DNA from 4 places in the Halobacillus sp. ABH2_015 genome. Region 1 is predicted to be linked to each of the others. Evidence: riboswitches for the same ligand, from Rfam matches in the RefSeq annotation. Region 1 holds a riboswitch; each other region holds the start of a gene.
What was found. Region 1 has a riboswitch for S-adenosylmethionine ahead of ACXAD6_RS19720 (methionine biosynthesis PLP-dependent protein). Riboswitches for the same ligand answer to the same signal wherever they lie in the genome.
Positions count from the first base shown of each region.

Region 2: another riboswitch for S-adenosylmethionine. It lies ahead of ACXAD6_RS00190 (PLP-dependent aspartate aminotransferase family protein); the one in region 1 lies ahead of ACXAD6_RS19720 (methionine biosynthesis PLP-dependent protein).
Region 3: another riboswitch for S-adenosylmethionine. It lies ahead of ACXAD6_RS10145 (methionine ABC transporter ATP-binding protein); the one in region 1 lies ahead of ACXAD6_RS19720 (methionine biosynthesis PLP-dependent protein).
Region 4: another riboswitch for S-adenosylmethionine. It lies ahead of ACXAD6_RS15070 (amino acid permease); the one in region 1 lies ahead of ACXAD6_RS19720 (methionine biosynthesis PLP-dependent protein).

Region 1 covers NZ_JBSWUG010000002.1:3,805,637-3,809,849, forward strand. Annotated here, with positions in the region: gene metC (cystathionine beta-lyase) at 1-938, opposite strand, end outside; gene ACXAD6_RS19720 (methionine biosynthesis PLP-dependent protein) at 935-2,050, opposite strand; SAM riboswitch class I at 2,154-2,264, opposite strand; gene ACXAD6_RS19725 (DUF4385 domain-containing protein) at 2,373-2,819, opposite strand; gene glsA (glutaminase A) at 2,809-3,777, opposite strand; gene ACXAD6_RS19735 (cytochrome d ubiquinol oxidase subunit II) at 3,872-4,213, opposite strand, start outside.
Region 2 covers NZ_JBSWUG010000002.1:23,449-27,661, forward strand. Annotated here, with positions in the region: gene ACXAD6_RS00175 (hypothetical protein) at 50-232, opposite strand; gene ACXAD6_RS00180 (NUDIX hydrolase) at 343-942, shown strand; gene ACXAD6_RS00185 (trans-sulfuration enzyme family protein) at 1,001-2,146, shown strand; SAM riboswitch class I at 2,223-2,331, shown strand; gene ACXAD6_RS00190 (PLP-dependent aspartate aminotransferase family protein) at 2,465-4,213, shown strand, end outside.
Region 3 covers NZ_JBSWUG010000002.1:1,904,739-1,908,951, forward strand. Annotated here, with positions in the region: gene ACXAD6_RS10135 (MetQ/NlpA family ABC transporter substrate-binding protein) at 1-634, opposite strand, end outside; gene ACXAD6_RS10140 (methionine ABC transporter permease) at 669-1,334, opposite strand; gene ACXAD6_RS10145 (methionine ABC transporter ATP-binding protein) at 1,291-2,334, opposite strand; SAM riboswitch class I at 2,409-2,510, opposite strand; gene ACXAD6_RS10150 (carboxymuconolactone decarboxylase family protein) at 2,687-3,034, shown strand; gene ACXAD6_RS10155 (iron-containing alcohol dehydrogenase family protein) at 3,132-4,193, shown strand.
Region 4 covers NZ_JBSWUG010000002.1:2,868,996-2,873,208, forward strand. Annotated here, with positions in the region: gene ACXAD6_RS15060 (LTA synthase family protein) at 1-3, opposite strand, end outside; gene mmuM (homocysteine S-methyltransferase) at 277-1,227, opposite strand; gene ACXAD6_RS15070 (amino acid permease) at 1,193-2,602, opposite strand; SAM riboswitch class I at 2,689-2,793, opposite strand; gene ACXAD6_RS15075 (cell wall-binding repeat-containing protein) at 2,920-4,213, opposite strand, start outside.

The DNA.
Region 1 (4,213 bases):
AATTGGCGGACCGCCTCCTCGTCACGGAGGCGGAACGATAGAACGGCTCCATACCCGTCGGATTGATACGTGTGGGTGGAATTCCCCGGATGACAGCGGAAGCCTGGGTAGTACACGTGCTCGACCAGAGGGTGACTGGATAAAGCTTCTGCGACTTTTGCCGCTGATTGAGATGATTGGGTGATTCGGCAGTGGAGTGTCTTCAGGCCGCGGAGCACGAGCCAGCAATCGTGTGCGCCCAGAATAGATCCGAAAGAATTCTGTAGAAAAGAAAGAGCCTCTGCGACATCTTCCCTGTTGGTCACAGCTAAGCCGGCAACGACATCACTGTGTCCGGCAATGAACTTCGTTGCACTATGGAGGACAAGATCGGCGCCAAGGTCGAGCGGACGCTGCAGGGCTGGTGTCATAAAGGTGTTATCGACAAAGGTGAGGCAGTTGTTCGCTTTGGCGAGTTTTGCCACTGCCCTTATATCAGTGATTTCAAGTGTTGGATTGGAAGGAGTTTCAATATATAACAGCTTCGTATTCGGCTTTATGGCTGTAGCCACTTCATGAAGATCGGTCATGTCAACAAAGGTGTGATCGATTCCAAAGCGGTGGAGAACATCGTGGATCATTCGGAAAGTCCCCCCGTATACGTCCTTGGTTATAACGATGTGATCCCCTTTGGATAAAAGCATGAACGCTGTGGAAATCGCTGCCATTCCGGAGGCGAAAGCAAAGCCTTTCGTGCCGTTTTCAAGGCCGGCGATCGTCTCTTCCAACGCTGTTCTTGTCGGGTTTCCCGACCGGCTGTAGTCGTAATCCCCCGGTGTGTCAAAATCCTGTTGGTGAAAGGTTGAGGCCTGTTGGATCGGGACACTCACCGCTCCGGTCTGCGGATCGAACTTCTGGTCGTTGTGAAGCAGGCGGGTCTGCAGGGAATGGGTATTCATTGGACGGATTCCTCCTTAGGTAATTGACTCAAAGTAGATTGAAGATCTCTCAAAAGATCATCGATGTGCTCCACGCCTACGGAAAAACGGAGCAGTTTATTGCACACGCCGTAGCGGACGCGTTCTTCTTCAGGGATATCGGCGTGGGTCTGGGTGGCGGGGTAGGTGATGAAGCTTTCCACACCTCCGAGACTTTCCGCGAAACTGATTAAATTCAATCCTCTTAGAAAAGGATCGATCCAGGCTTCTTCCTTTAGTCGGAAGGACACCATGCCGCCTTTTCCTGGGTAGAAAATATCACTCACACATGGATGATCCTCCAAGAATTGAACGACGGCTTTCGCGTTGCCTTCATGCTGCCTCATTCGTAGAGGCAGGGTTTTCATGCCGCGCATGACGAGCCAGGAGTCAAACGGCGACAGGACAGCTCCGGATGTATTTTGATGAAAAGCGAGCTTTTCGCTGATGTCTGCGCCTTTACTGACAAGCAGTCCGGCCAGAACATCGTTATGTCCGGCCAGGTATTTCGTCGCGCTGTGAATGACGACGTCCGCTCCTTCCTTCAGCGGCTGCTGGAGAACTGGTGTATAAAGGGTGTTGTCGACTATCAGCAGGAGGTCTTGTTTTTCTGCTAGTCCGGCCATCTGCCTGATGTCGGTTTGGTGCATGAGCGGATTTGTCGGAGTTTCAATGTAAACGGCTTTCGTACGTTCGGTCACATAAGAAGGCAGGTCATTCAGCTTTTCGTTTTCCAGGTAGGTAAACTGCAGACGGTAACGCTCCTTCATATGTTCAAATAAGCGGTAGGTCCCTCCATATAAATCTTCGGATACGAGAATTTCATCTCCTTCGCGGAAAAGAGAGAGGACGGTCTGGATGGCGGACATTCCGGAACTGAAGGCAAAACCTGCATCACCTTCTTCGATATCGGCGATGGAGGCTTCCAGGATTTTTCTTGTCGGGTTGCCCGTCCGCGTATAATCAAACCCTGTAGATTCCCCGAGCCCTGGGTGCCGGTAAGGGGTGGAAAAGTAAACCGGTGGGTTGATCGCTCCATACGGTTCGTTCCGCTGGTTTCCTGTCTGGACGAATTTTGTTTCCGTGTGACACATAAAAATACTCCTTTCGTTTATGAACCGATCAAGAGAGGAAGCAGTGTGAAAACAAAAAGGACGCCTTCTCTAAGAAGAAGGCGTCCTGGATATCCAAGGCTTCTTCTTATCTTTCAAGTTGATCAACAACTTGCTGGAGTTAGCACCCTTCTGGTCGATACCAGGGGTTGCTGAGGCTTCACAGGGCCAGTCCCTCTGCCTCTCTTGATAAGAATATAATTGTAAGTTCATGTAAATGTTGATGACTACTCTACACTACTCAGAAAGTTTTGACAATATGCATGCGGAAGATTTTCCAATTTTTAATCGGAACGTCCTGATTTTATCCGTATTCCTTTTGGTGGGCCCGTTTTTTCTCAAGGTATTCTTCATCTTCGCGGACTTTGATCCATTTCTCTTCGAAAATCCGGGCTGATTCTGCTTTTTCCTCATCTATATCCCGGTCATTGATATCTCCATCGTCATCGTATTTTTTTCCGCCTTTATAATTGGCGTACCGTCGCGAGCGTGTATACCCCATCTGGAGGAATTTACGGGCCATATCCATGCCGACAAAATCATCGTTTTTCTTATACTCTTCGAACATGGCGTAGATTTTTTCTGACGACTCTTTTGCGATCTCAGGTGTTTTGAAGCGCCAGTGCTGCAGAATTTCACTTTTGTAGGGCTCGACGAGAAGCACCCCCTGTTCTCCGCGCCCGACGCGGTATTTTCCGGGTTCTTCTCTGAAATCAATGGAATCAAAATCCAGATCGTAATCAAAAGGCATGGTCCTTCGTCCTTTCTGTATTTTCTATGCCGAACATATTTAATTTCAGGTCCCTGGACATTTTTTTGATCAAAGCGCCGCCGGCTGTACTGTTTCCCTTTTCATCAATGGCAGGGCCGACGACACCGATGCCCATTCTTCCAGGAACCGTACCGATGATGCTCCCGGATACTCCGCTTTTACACGGGAATCCAGCTTCGACTGCGTAGTGACCGGAGGAGTTGTACATCCCGGAGGTCATCATGATGGCTTTTACGGTTCTTAGGTGGTGGGCAGGAATCAAGCTTTCTTCCGTATCTGGATCGAGACCGCCTTTAGCAAGGAACAAGCCGACCCGGGCAAAGTCATGACAGCACATCATGACTGAATTCATACGATAGTATAAATCCAGCGCTTCTTCCACATCGGTCACAAGGGTTCCTGTGCTGTGCATAAAGTAGGCGAGGGAACGGTTGCGCGAGCCGTTCGCCTTTTCTGCTTCGTACATCTCACCGCTCATTTCTAGATGATCGTTGCTGGTGATTTTCTTTAAGAAATTCATGTAGCGGTCGAACCGGTTTTCCACGCTCTGTCCTTTAATAAGGGAAGCTGTAGCGATGGCGCCCGCGTTAATCATCGGATTGAAAGGCTTGCTTGTGTCATAGGATTCCAGCTGGCTGATGGAATTGAAGAAATCTCCCATCGGCTCCATTCCTACAGTTTGAAAAACACGGTCCTTTCCGAAGTCCTGGAGAGCAAGCATCAAGCTGATGACTTTTGAGGTACTCTGCATCGGAATGTATTTATCATGATCCCCGGCGCTGTAACTCGAGCCGTCTGTCGTGATGATGCTGACGCCGAGGTAGTCTTTATTTGCCTCCCCGTAATCAGGAAGGTTCATATTCACCTTTCCTTGAGAAGCATAGGGACGGCTGTCTTCAATGGCTTCTTCCAAATAGGAGTTCGATAGTTCTGTCATAGCGTTTCTCCTTTTTTGTAGTTCAGTACCCTTTTACAGAAAGTGGGTAAACAAAAAAGAGCAGCCATCCCCGCAGGGAAGTGGCTGCATGTGCTTACTGCTGCTTTAAGTAGCGCCGGTCTTTCAGGAACAACCTCCAGAATAAATAGAAGGCTGGAATCAAAATTCCGAACCCGACGGCGTAAACGATCAGCATCGGATAGAAGGTGGACGCGTTGGTGAACCCATCGCTGACTGTTAAATCCGGGTAAATCAAGTACGGCAGGTGGGCGGATCCGTAGGCATAAATAGCGAATCCGTACTGCAGCACGATCATGATGACGGCAGGTCGGGCCCGTCCCTTTCTTCCGTCCGGTTTTTTCAAAAACAAAAGAACATAGCCGATCAGGAAAAACAATAAGGAAAGACCGAAGATGAGCCAGTTCTGCTCAATATT
Region 2 (4,213 bases), 3.8 Mb from region 1:
TTTCTATATTTTTGAGAGGTCATAAAAATAACCCGCGGATAAACGCAGGTCATTTTTCGTCATCGGAGTAATGGTGGAGCAGGGAGTCTCCTTCCGAATGGTTATGATCTTCCTGTAAGGCTTGCGGGGGTTCGTGGGAGAAAGCCTGATTGAATTTTGCTGACCGGTTAAAAGCTTCTGCCGCCTCATTCGATCGTTCGACACGGGCGCGGCGTGTTTTCTTTTCGCTCATCGTTCCACCTCCTTTTGTTTAAGATTTCCTCCTTGCTGTTAAATTAAACTTCTGGATATCATAGATCGTAATCACAGAAAGATCCGTATATAGGGAGAGGGGCTTAAGAGATGGAGGAAATGCTGGATATTTTTAATGAAAAGGAAGAAAAAACGGGTGTCAAGGTCCGCGGGGAGGTTCACAGAGATGGAGACTGGCACGAAACGTTTCACTGCTGGTTTGTAAAGAAAGTCGATACAAAGTGGCATGTGCTGATGCAGAAAAGGGCCTTTGATAAAGAAGATTATCCCGGCTTATATGATATAACGGCCGCCGGACACATCGAAGCAGGAGAGGGATTGATGAAAGGGGGACTGCGCGAAATTCAGGAAGAATTGGGGCTGTCACTGGAACGTTCTGCTTTAACACCGGCAGGATATGTGAAGGAGGAATTGATTGGGAAAGACAAGGTGGACCGGGAAATCTGCCGGTTGTTTTTCTATCATTGGCCTGGCGGGGATATGCCGGTGGGAGTTGAAGTGGCTGACGTTCTTGCCATCCCTCTGGATCAGTTATCCTTCTTAATGACGGGAGAGAGGGAAGTGGCTGCAGGTGTTTCGATTTGCACCGGGGAATCAGAAACTATGAAGGCGGAATCATTTGTTCCTCATACCCCTGCCTATCAAAGCCAGTTGCTGAAGGCTTTGTCTGAATATGTCGAAAAACTTTGACAATAACACCTCTCCATCGATATAATTTTTGATTAAGTGATCAGAAAGGAGTCGACGAATGACACACCCAAGCTTTGAAACAAAAATTGTCCACCATAAACAGGATCAATCACAGGTGCATAACAGCAAGACGACACCGATTTATCAGACATCCGCCTTTACCTTCAAGGACCTGGACCATCTGGAAAGTTACTATGAAGGGGAAAGTCCATACTTATATACAAGAGAAAAAAATCCGAATACCGATGAACTTGCGGGAACGGTTGCTGAGCTCGAAGGTGCTCCATCTGGAGTCGCTTCCTCCTCAGGAATGTCAGCCATCCTTGCAGGCATTCTGGCGGCTGTTGAACCCGGAGGCCATATTGTAGCCGCAGAAGATGTGTATGGAGGTACGCACAAACTCCTGACTAAAGAACTGCCATCCTTCGGAATCGACGTCACCATGGTATCCTTTAACAATTTGGACGAGGTGGAGAAATCCATCCAGCCTCATACCCATCTGCTTTATACGGAATCGATTTCCAACCCGTTCCTACGCGTGGAAGACTTGAAAGGTCTGAGCAGTCTCGCTCAAAAACACGGCATAAAGACGATGGTGGATAATACATTCGCCACCCCCTATCTTGTCCAGCCCTATCAGTATGGAGTGGACCTTGTTGTGCACAGTGCAACGAAATACATAGGCGGTCATAGTGATGTCACGTGCGGCGTCCTTGCCGGTTCGGAAGCATTGATTTCCAAAGCAGCCCAGAAAATCGTGACTCTTGGAGCAAATTTAAGTCCGTTTGAAGCTTGGTTGACCCAGAGAGGGGCCAAAACCCTTGCACTCCGGATGAAACAACAGTCTGCGAATGCAAAAAGTGTTGCAGAGGCACTTCGGGAGCATAGTGGGGTTAAAAAGGTGTTTTATCCTGAATACGTATCTGAACGTGGTCATGGAGCGATTGTTACCATCGAGCTCAATGAGAGCGTGGATGTGGAAGCCTTTTTCAAATCTCTTGGATGGATCAAAATTGCACCGACACTCGCTGGTGTCCAGACAACTGTGTCCTACCCTGTCCGTACGTCACACAGGGCTCTGTCAGAAACAGAACGTGAAAAAATCGGAGTGAACGATTACGTCATCCGCTTATCCATAGGAATTGAGAGCGATGAAGATATCATTCATCAGCTGAAAAGAACCATTGACGCTTCAATAAAATAAAAATTCAGAATGTTATTGACATTGATGCAGATGGTCAGCTATAATTCACATCATAATCAAAATTAAATAACTAGTACTCTTATTAAGAGCGGCTGAGGGAATAGGCCCTGTGAAGCCCGGCAACCTTCAAACATCGGTTTGAAAAGGTGCCAAGTCCTACAGATCATGGATCTGGTAGATAAGAGGAGGATAACAGTACGTTCAGCCCTCTTCTTATATGGAAGAGGGCTTTTTGCATGGATATAGACGCTGTAAGGACCACTTTCTTTTTAAAACTGATTAAAATGATGAGAATAATAAACTTTAGGAGGACATACAATGACCAACTCTTTTGAAGGCTACGATATTGATACCATTTCTCTGCACGGTGGACAGTCACCAGATCCTACGACCGGTTCAAGGGCCGTTCCGATTTACCAGACCACATCCTATGTGTTTCATGATACCGATCACGCCCAGAGCCTTTTTGCCCTCGATGAACCGGGGAATATTTACTCCCGGCTCGGAAATCCGACGGTGGACGTATTCGAAAAACGCATGGCTCTTCTGGAAGGCGGAGTAGCCTCGGTAGCGACGGCTTCAGGCATGTCCGCCATTGCCCTGGCCATTTTGAATGTAGCTGGTGCAGGAGATGAAGTCGTGGCAGCATCCAATTTATACGGCGGAACTTATAATTTATTCGCCAACACTTTACCGCGGTATGGCATTAATGTTCATTTTGTTGACCCGGTCGATCCGGACAATTTCAGACAGGCCATCAATGAGAATACGAAGGCTGTATTCGCTGAGACCATCGGCAACCCGAGTCTTCACGTGCTTGATTTTGAGAAAGTGTCCGCTATTGCCCACGAAAATAAAATCCCGCTGATTGTAGATAACACGTTTGCCACACCTTACACGTGCCGTCCGATTGAACACGGAGCTGACATTGTCGTCCATTCGGCCACGAAATGGATTGGTGGCCATGGAACAGCTATCGGCGGCGTCGTTGTCGACGGCGGGCAGTTTGACTGGGGCAATGGAAAGTTCCCTGTTTTCACAGAGCCGGATCCGAGCTACAACGGGATCGTTTATACAGCCGATTTCGGCACGCTCGCCTACATTACAAAACTCAGGGTCCAGCTGCTTCGTGACTTTGGCTCCTGCCTCAGTCCGCAGAACGCTTTCCTTCTGCTCCAGGGACTTGAAACGCTACATCTGCGGGTGGAACGTCATTCAGATAATGCCCGGGAAGTGGCTGAATACTTGGCGGAACACCCCGATGTGGAGTGGGTTTCCTACCCCGGCTTGAAAAACCATCCGGCCCATGAACTGGCCAATCAATATTTAGAGGGCGGCTATGGTTCCATTGTCGTATTTGGAATCAAAGGAGGCAGAGAAGCTGGGAGTCAGGTGATCAACAACATCTCGTTGTGGTCCCATGTCGCCAATGTCGGCGATGCGAAATCTCTGATCATCCACCCGGCGTCCACGACCCACCAGCAGCTTTCTGTTGAAGAGCTTGCGGCGACCGGAGTGACGGAAGAGCTGATTCGTCTTTCCATCGGACTCGAATCCAGCAAGGATTTAATCAATGACCTGGATCGGGCCATTGCCAAGGCAACAGGCAATGATTCCGGAAAGCGGGCAATCACAGAGAATGATGAAGGAGTCATCAAGTGGGCGCTCAGCTCTGCGAAGATTACAGAAGGAGGAGAAACACGTCCGAAACGCCTGGCTGTCGTCGGTCTCAGTGGAAAGCCTTCCCGTCCGAGTCACCGACTCGCAAGAAAAATGCAGCGGCTCGGGTATCAGATCGTCCCGGTGAACCCTCGGGAGGAGGAGGTGCTTGGCGAGAAAGCTTACCCGGATTTGAGATCGATCCCATTCAGCATCGACGTCGTCCAGGTGTTCCGCAGCCCTGAGGCCGCCATTGAGATTGCCCGGGAAGCAGCGGACATCCAGCCTGGTGTGTTCTGGCTCCAGGAAGGGGTCATTTCTCCAAAAGCAGCGGAAATCGCCAGTGAAGCAGGTCTGGAAGTTGTCCATAACCGTTGTACCTACAAAGAAGCACAGCGGCTGCGCGGA
Region 3 (4,213 bases), 1.9 Mb from region 1:
TCTCGGCAGCAAGCGCATAGTTACCAGGAACCATGGATAGATCCTCGCTGTCCACCAGTCGTGGCAGCTGGCCGGCTTCTACTTCAACGAATTCGATTTCTTTTGGATTTTCTACGATATCGTTCAAAGAGGCACGAAGAGGGTCTACATCTTCCTTCAAAGTGACCAGACCTTCATCTTCAAGAATGATCAGCGCTCGGGCCAGGTTCGTCGGGTCATTGGGAATCCCCAGCGTACTGCCTGTTTCAACACCATCGATATTCTGATACTCACTGGAATAAATACCCATAGGTGCTGTTGGAACAACAATGACCTCGGACAGATCCAGGTTGTGTTCTTCGGCAAAGGACTCTAAATAGATTTTGTGCTGGAACAGGTTAGCATCCAGATCACCATTGGCTAACGCTTTGTTAGGCTGCACATAATCCGTAAACTCTTTATTGGTTACTTCATAGCCTTTCTCCTCCAGCAGCGGAGCAATCGCTTCGGTGACCATATCACTGTAAGGACCGGATGTAGCTCCAAAGCGGATGGTTTTCTTCTCTTCTGCATCTGCATTTTCTTCTCCGCCACCACAGGCAGACAAAAAAGTAATGATTGTTAAAGCTGCAAACAAGGTTACGATTTTTTTCATTTTATCTTCCTCCTGAACTTCGTTTCGTCTTGGGTTAACTTTTTTTCACTGTTTTTGCCAGGAAATCCCCAGCGTACTGGACTACCTGAACAAGGACGATCAACACAATAACCGTTGTAAACATGACGAAATTATCATAACGGTAATACCCGTACCGGATGGCGAGGTCGCCGATCCCTCCACCGCCAATTGCGCCGGCCATTGCGGAATACCCGATCAAGCTGATGGCTGTTATCGTTAAACCACTGATCAAGCCCGGCTTGATTTCAGGAAAAATGATATCTTTAATAATCAGCCATGGGGAAGCCCCACATGCGATAGCCGCTTCTATGACGCCTTTATCAATATCCCTGGCGGATGATTCTACAATTCTTGCATAAAAAGGAATCGCTGCGGCCGATAAAGCAACGGAGGCGGCAATCGGTCCTGTTGTCGTACCTAAAAGAAAATTAGTAAATGGGAATAAAAACACAAGCAGGATGATAAATGGAATGGAACGGACAAGGTTTACAAAAATGCCCACAGCTCCTTTGATCCATTTGTTTTCCAAAAACAAGTCACGGTCGGTAACAAATAGCAGCAACCCCAGAGGCAGACCGGCGATAACGGCTACGCCAAGTCCGATCCCTACCATGATCAATGTTTCCATAAATGATTTATTCAGCTCGGGCCACAGGTTGATCAGCTGATCGATCATGATTCAGCACCTCCACTTCATCCAGTATCGTTTTCAGATTTTCCACAGCTCTCCCGACTTCCTGCGGGTCACCGGTTAATTCCATAACAAATGTACCGAGGGCTTTTTCCTGTATATAATCCACATTTCCATGCAGGATGTTTCCCTTGATTTTATAGTTCTGAAGCAGATCCGACACAACCGTATCTCCCGCCTGTCCGCCGGTAAACTTCATCTGGACAATGGTGCCGCGGCTGTTTTTCAGCAGTTCTTCCGGAACATGGAAATCGATCACTGTTCGAATAAACCGCTTTGTCAAAGCATTTTGAGGAGAGGCGAAAATTTCGTAGGCCGCCCCCTGTTCTACCACTTTTCCTTCTTCCATGACCGCACAACGGTCGCAGATTTCTTTCACCACTTCCATTTCGTGTGTAATCAATACAATGGTCAGTCCAAGCTCCCGGTTGATTTTCTTTAATAGTTTCAGGATCGACTGTGTCGTGTTCGGATCGAGTGCGGAAGTTGCTTCATCGCACAGCAGCACTTTAGGATCGTTGGCCAGTGCCCGGGCAATACTGACCCGCTGCTTCTGCCCTCCACTCAATTGAGCGGGGTACTGATCGGCTTTATCGCTAAGACCTACAAGTTCCAACAGACGCCTGGCACGATCATTGCGCTCCTGTTTTGGTTTACCGGCCGCTTTCAAAGCAAAGGCCACGTTCTCCAAAACCGTTTTCCCCATAGCAAGGTGGAACCCCTGGAAAATCATGCCGATGGACTGTCGTGCTTTTCTAAGGTCCTTTTTGGAGAGAGAAAGCAGATCGATCCCATCGATATAAACCTCTCCTGATGTCGGGCGTTCCAATATGTTCATGCATCGGAGGAGTGTACTCTTACCAGCTCCACTGTATCCGACGATTCCATAGATTTCCCCCTCCTGAATATCGAGAGAAACCTTGTCCACCCCGATCACCTGTTTTTTCTTGGATGTGTAAATTTTACTGAGCTCCTGGATGGAAATCATAACCGTCCTCCTTTACCTAATAAAAAAACTCTCTTCCTTATCAAGAAGAGAGTTTCGCATAACTATCAGCCAAACTCTTATCTCCCGGAATATCATTCCGGCGGATTTAGCACCACTCCACATGGAAGGTTGCTGTGACGTCTACGGGCCTTTCCCTCAGTCACTCTTGATAAGAATTAGTTGTTGCTATTCGTTTATGATTTACAACTTTAACGCATCATTCTGCATTTGTAAACAATTTTCCCAACATTTCATTAATGGACAGGGATGTGCCGGGAAGCCTATTACGTTGTTTAAGTGACTGGAAGAGGAAGGAATAAAAGGAATAACAAAGAAAAGGGAGAGTGAAAGAATGAACAAACAAGGAGAAGACCTGCTTAAAGAATATAGAAATGGCATTGAAACCCTGACCGAACACCTGCCGGAGGCCACAAAAGAATACAATCACTTTACCGGCTCGTTCTTTGAAGACGGAGAACTCAGCAAAGGTACCAAGCACTTAATGGCTCTTGCCATCAGTGTGAAAGATGGAGATGAAGCCAGTATTGCCTATCACATGGATCAGTGCGTCGAAGCAGATTGTTCGGACAAGGAAATTTATGAAACGATGGGTGTATCAGCTGCTTACGGCGGGGGCTCTGCCATGAGTCAGGCCGTCACCACAGGTCTGAACATTCTTCAGGAATTCCGAAACCGTTAAGCTGCAAAACCGGGGGGCCTGCTCCCGGTTTTGTTATTGACATATTATTCTGTCATCTGGATAATGATGGCTATATCATTACCAGAGGTGATCAACCATGAAAAACGTAACTGTACAAGGAGCACCTGCGATTTATAAAGCTGATCCTGGAATTTTAAGGAATATACCGGAATTGTTGGAAAACCAGGCCTTTGCAAAAGCAGGAATCATTCACGGTGAGCAGTCGTGGAAGGCTGCTCAGCCCTATTTTCCAAAGCTGACGATGCCGGTCCAATCGGAAGCCTATAACGGGGAGTGCTCCCATAAAGAGGTCATGCGTCTCAGTGAAGCCCTGCGGGACTGTGACGTCTTGATCAGCATCGGAGGCGGAAAGGTCCTTGATCTCGGAAAAGCCTGTGCCGATCAATTGAATATTCCAGTCGTGCTCATTCCTACACTAGCCTCAAACTGCGCACCTTGGACGCCGCTCAGTGTGTTTTACGATGATGAAGGGAATTTTGAGGAATACATTATTTATCCACGTAGTACATGGATGCTGCTTGTAGAGCCTGATCTGCTCGTTCGTGCCCCGGAACCTTATCTCAGGGCCGGCATCGGCGATACGCTCGCCAAATGGTATGAAGCGGATGTTCTCACGAGGTCTCTCGCCTCCAAACCGATTTCCGTAGACATTGCGCTGCACGCGGCCGGATTATGCAGGGATGTTCTCATACAAGATGGTACAGAAGCTGTGGAAGCCGTTCGTCAGCAAGCCGTCATACCTGCCTTCATGAGAGTTGTGGAAACCATTATTATGGCTGGCGGTATGGTCGGTGGATACGGGGATAGTTATGGAAGAATCGCCGGAGCCCATTCAATCCATAACGGCTTGACCAAAGTACCGGAAACCCACGCTTTCCTTCACGGAGAAAAAGTGGCTTATGGTATTCTCGTCCAGCTTGCTCTGGAAGGCCGCTTTGATGAAATTGAAGCACTCACCCCTTATTACCAGGAGATGAACCTGCCGGTAACCCTCGATGACTTCAACTTGACCAACAAGGCAGAAGCCATCTCCATAACAGCGGAGCATGCTGTAAAACCGGGGGAATCCATCCGATTAATGAACGTCATGGATGCCGCTCAAGTGGAGGAAGCGATGACCCAGATTGAAAATGGTTAACCGCTGATGCGGTTAACCAT
Region 4 (4,213 bases), 940 kb from region 1:
CATAAAAATCAAGATAAACGAAGCATCATACCAAATTCCTGCCCAAATACTCGTATCTTGAAGAAGCAGATAACGCAAAATTATAAACTTCAAGGAAATCATAATAAAAAAGTAAAAGAAATAACTGGTTAGTAAACGTTTCATCGAATCTTTCATATAAACACCTCTCTATTATTCTACCCAAATGTAAAGTTTATGTAAACTTAATGTAAATAAGGTAGAATAAGGCCGCTTCATCAGCATGGCTTCAAAAGGCGCTTGAAAAGATTCTGTTATTCACTCTGATTTCCACATGTCTGCGAGCTTTTTTATATGGGCGGGCGTCGTTCTGCAGCAGCCACCGATGATCCTTGCTCCATGCTCGTACCAGAGTTTGGACTGCTCATGAAAGTCAAGCCGACTGGCAGACCCATGCCACGTCTTCGTTTCCGGATCATAATCTTCCCCGGAGTTTGGATAGACGATCAGCGGCTTGCTCGAACAGCGGTTCAACTCTTGTAAAGCTTCCGCCGCATGTTCCAGAGGCGCACAGTTCACACCTATAGCAGCCACATGTGTATTACCCTCCAACGCTGAAGCGACCTCCTTGAGCGGAGTACCCTCACTGATCGATTGACCATCTTTTAACGTAAAAGAAATCCATGCAGACGCAGATGGATACTCCTGTAAAATTGAACCGATCACCTTTGCTTCCTGCAGAGAAGGCAGCGTTTCAACCGCTAAAACGTCAGCACCCGCTTCAACAAGTGCTTGAATACGTGGTTGGTGAAAATCAAATAAAACCTGATCCGTGACGCCGTAATGACCGGAATACTCCGAGCCATCCGCTAAATAGGCACCATAGGGTCCGACAGAAGCAGCTGTAAGCGGCCTTGGCCGCTCAAGATTTTCCCTCCACACTTCGTCCCGTGCTTCCCCGGCAAGCGTGACCGTTTTTTTAATAAGAGTGACAGCCTCTTCTTCTGATAAGCCCCTTTGGGCAAAACCATCAGTCGTCGCCTGGTAGCTTGCGGTGATGCTGATGTCTGCTCCCGCTCTGTAGTAGGAGGCATGCACATCTTTGATCGCTTCAGGTTTTTCCAACAGCACTTTTGCGGACCATAAAGGATCATCAAGCTCGCATCCGTATGATTCCAGTTCCGTTGCCAAAGCCCCGTCCAGGAGAACCATCGATTGTTTTTCCAAAAGAGATTCAATGGGATTGGATAGATTTTGTTTGTTGGACATGTTTTACTCCCCTTTTCTTTTTCATAGATTCTCTCACATAATAAGCCGCATAGCAGAATGCAATGAACGGACCCCCACAGTACAAGGCGATCCGCTGTGTCGGATCAAAGGCAATGCCGATACAGGATGCCAGGCATAGAAGAAAAGCCGCAATCGGGACCACCGGGTACCACGGGGCTTTGTAGGATAAATCACTATCATTTCCTTCTGCCCGCCGGTGCGCCCGCCGGAAAAGGAAGTGGGAAGCGCTGATGCTCATCCAAACGACGACTACAGCCAGCCCTGAGATCGATACCAGAATGATGTAAACGGTATACGGGGCGATGATACTGGATAGCAGCGCCAGACCGCCGCCAAGCATACTAAAGATGATCGCTGTCAAAGGAACTCCCTTTTTTGTCAGCTTCGCAAACACCGGGGAGATGGTATCCTTGTCCGCCAGTGACCACAGCATCCGGGCCGACGCGTATAATCCGGAGTTGGCTGCGGAAAGGATGGCTGTTAATATGACAAAGTTCATGACATCGGCCGCATAAGGAATACCGATGCGGTCAAGGACTGCGACAAACGGACTTTCCACAACCCCTGCCGCCTCACTTGGAAGAAAGATGGATAAAATGGCAATGGTCCCAATGAAGAAAATAATCAACCGTGCCACCGTTGTCCGAATTGCCGTCGGGATGGTTCTCGCTGGATCCTGCGTTTCCCCTGCGGCAATCCCAATCAATTCTGTACCGGAAAAAGCAAAATTGACAGCAAGCATCGTCATGAAGATTGCCGTTATACCATTTGGAAACAAGCCCTCACTCGTAAGATTTGAAAAGAATGGAGCCGGTTCTGACCCCGACAGCTGTATCCACCCAAAGGCGGCCCCGAATCCGATAATGATAAAAAGGACAATGGCTGCCACTTTGACAGAGGAAAACCAAAATTCTGCCTCCGCAAAAAATTTCACACTAAAGGCATTGAATCCGAAAATAAGAGCGGCGAACAACGCACTCCAAATCCACACACTTACATCGGGAAACCACCGCTGCATCAAGAGCCCGGCAGCTGTAAATTCTGACCCGAGAGCTACCGTCCACGTCAGCCAGTACAGCCATGCTACAGTAAAGCCTGTCCCCGGCCCTATGTAGTTATGAGCGTATGTATGAAAAGCCCCTGTTTCAGGGTTATGAACGGCCAGCTCTCCTAAACAGAGCATCACCAGATACACGACCAAAGCACCAATCAAATAGGCTAGGATTGTCCCGAACGGACCGGCCTGCTGGATGGTGTACCCTGAGCTTAAAAACAGTCCCGTACCGATAACTCCTCCCAGTGAAAGCATCACCAGGTGTCTTGTTTTCATTTCTCTCTTAAATTGATATTCCATTTGTCTCCCCCCTTGTGATGGTGGGCAAACAATTAAAAAACGCACCCTTGAATGAGTGCGTCAACTGACAAATAATAGATGGAAGTCTCTTATCGATCAGGATTGTTCACCCGCTGGAATTAGCACAGTATCTTCACAGACCTGCTGCTGAGGCTTCCAAGGGCCAGTCCCTCCACCTCTCTGGATAAGATATTTTTTTATAACTCTACTAGTCTTAATCATAATTGTCAATTTATTTTCAATATTCTATCCTTCATACCATCCAAATGAAAAGCCCCTGGTTCATAACCAGAGGCTTTTCACTCATACTCATATGCTTATTTCTGTTCCAATTGCTCTGCCACTTCATCGCTGACAGCATTTGTACCGCCGAGCACCTGGAAGTTGTTGATTTCAAGCTTTCCAATCGTCTCTTTTGTGGATTCCGGAAGCTGATCCGGCTTAACAAGGAGCATGGACGCTTCTTCCTTCGCAGCCAGAACAGAGCCCGCTAAAGCGTCAGCGAAGTTCTGACCATTCGCTACGAATGTCTTCCCTTCCTGCACACCCAGCTGTTCTGCAATGGTAGAGGCTGTTTCATAACGAGTCTTACCGCTGTAACGGGAAGCGTCAGGAAGCATCGCTTCGACCTCTTCAGAAATGGCATTCGTTCCACCTACAACAATGCTCTGTTCAAAGTCAGCAAGAGCTGTTTTGGTGATGGATGGCAGCTCATCTGTTTTAGAAAGGAGAATCGGGTAGCCTTCCTTCGCCGCATAAGGAGCCACAGCCAGAGCATCCGGATAGTTGAATCCATCTGCTACAACTACATTCTCAGGGTTTCCGTCAAGGCGGGCGGCAATATTGGCTGCCGTGTCAAAGCGCGTTTTCCCAGAGATGCGATCTACGTCGACACCCATTCCTGATAATTTGTACTTCACATATTCAGAAACGGCACCGGTCCCTCCAAGAATAATCGCTTTTTCAGCACCCAGGCGCTTGATTTCCGCAGCTACTTCACTGTTCAAGTTTCCGGACTTTGTCAAAAGGATCGGCGCATCTTCCTTATAGGCAAGAGGAGCACCGGCAAGAGCATCCGCAAACTCATCTCCCCGGGCAATGACGACTGTGTCAGCAGAATCCCAGCCTTTTTTAGAAATCTCAACGGCTGTTTGGTAACGATCCTCTCCGCTCACACGTTCTGTCGTTTTTTCAACAATACGGGATTCTTCATCAGGAGAAACCGTGCCCTGCTCTTCCAGGTATTCATTGAATACTTCATAGTCTACAAAGAATAATTCTGTCATCTTACCGGCATCCTTGGCTTCCTTGAATGTTTCATATCCATCGCCACCTGCAGCGATAAAGGCGTTCGTAGCCACCGTGTATTCTTTGTCCAAATCAAGCGCTTCATATCCATCCTCTGTTTTCACTTTGACATTAACGATACGGTCTCCTGCTTCATTTGAGCGATCGAACGTATATTGCATTCCCGATACATGAGCAAAACGGCCGCCGGTATTCTCAATGTCGCTCACTGCATTTTCAAGAGCCTCCCACACCTGCTGCCCTGTTAGGTCCAGAGTGACAAGGGTGTTACCAAATGGCATCGTTGTAAGGACTTCTCCCATC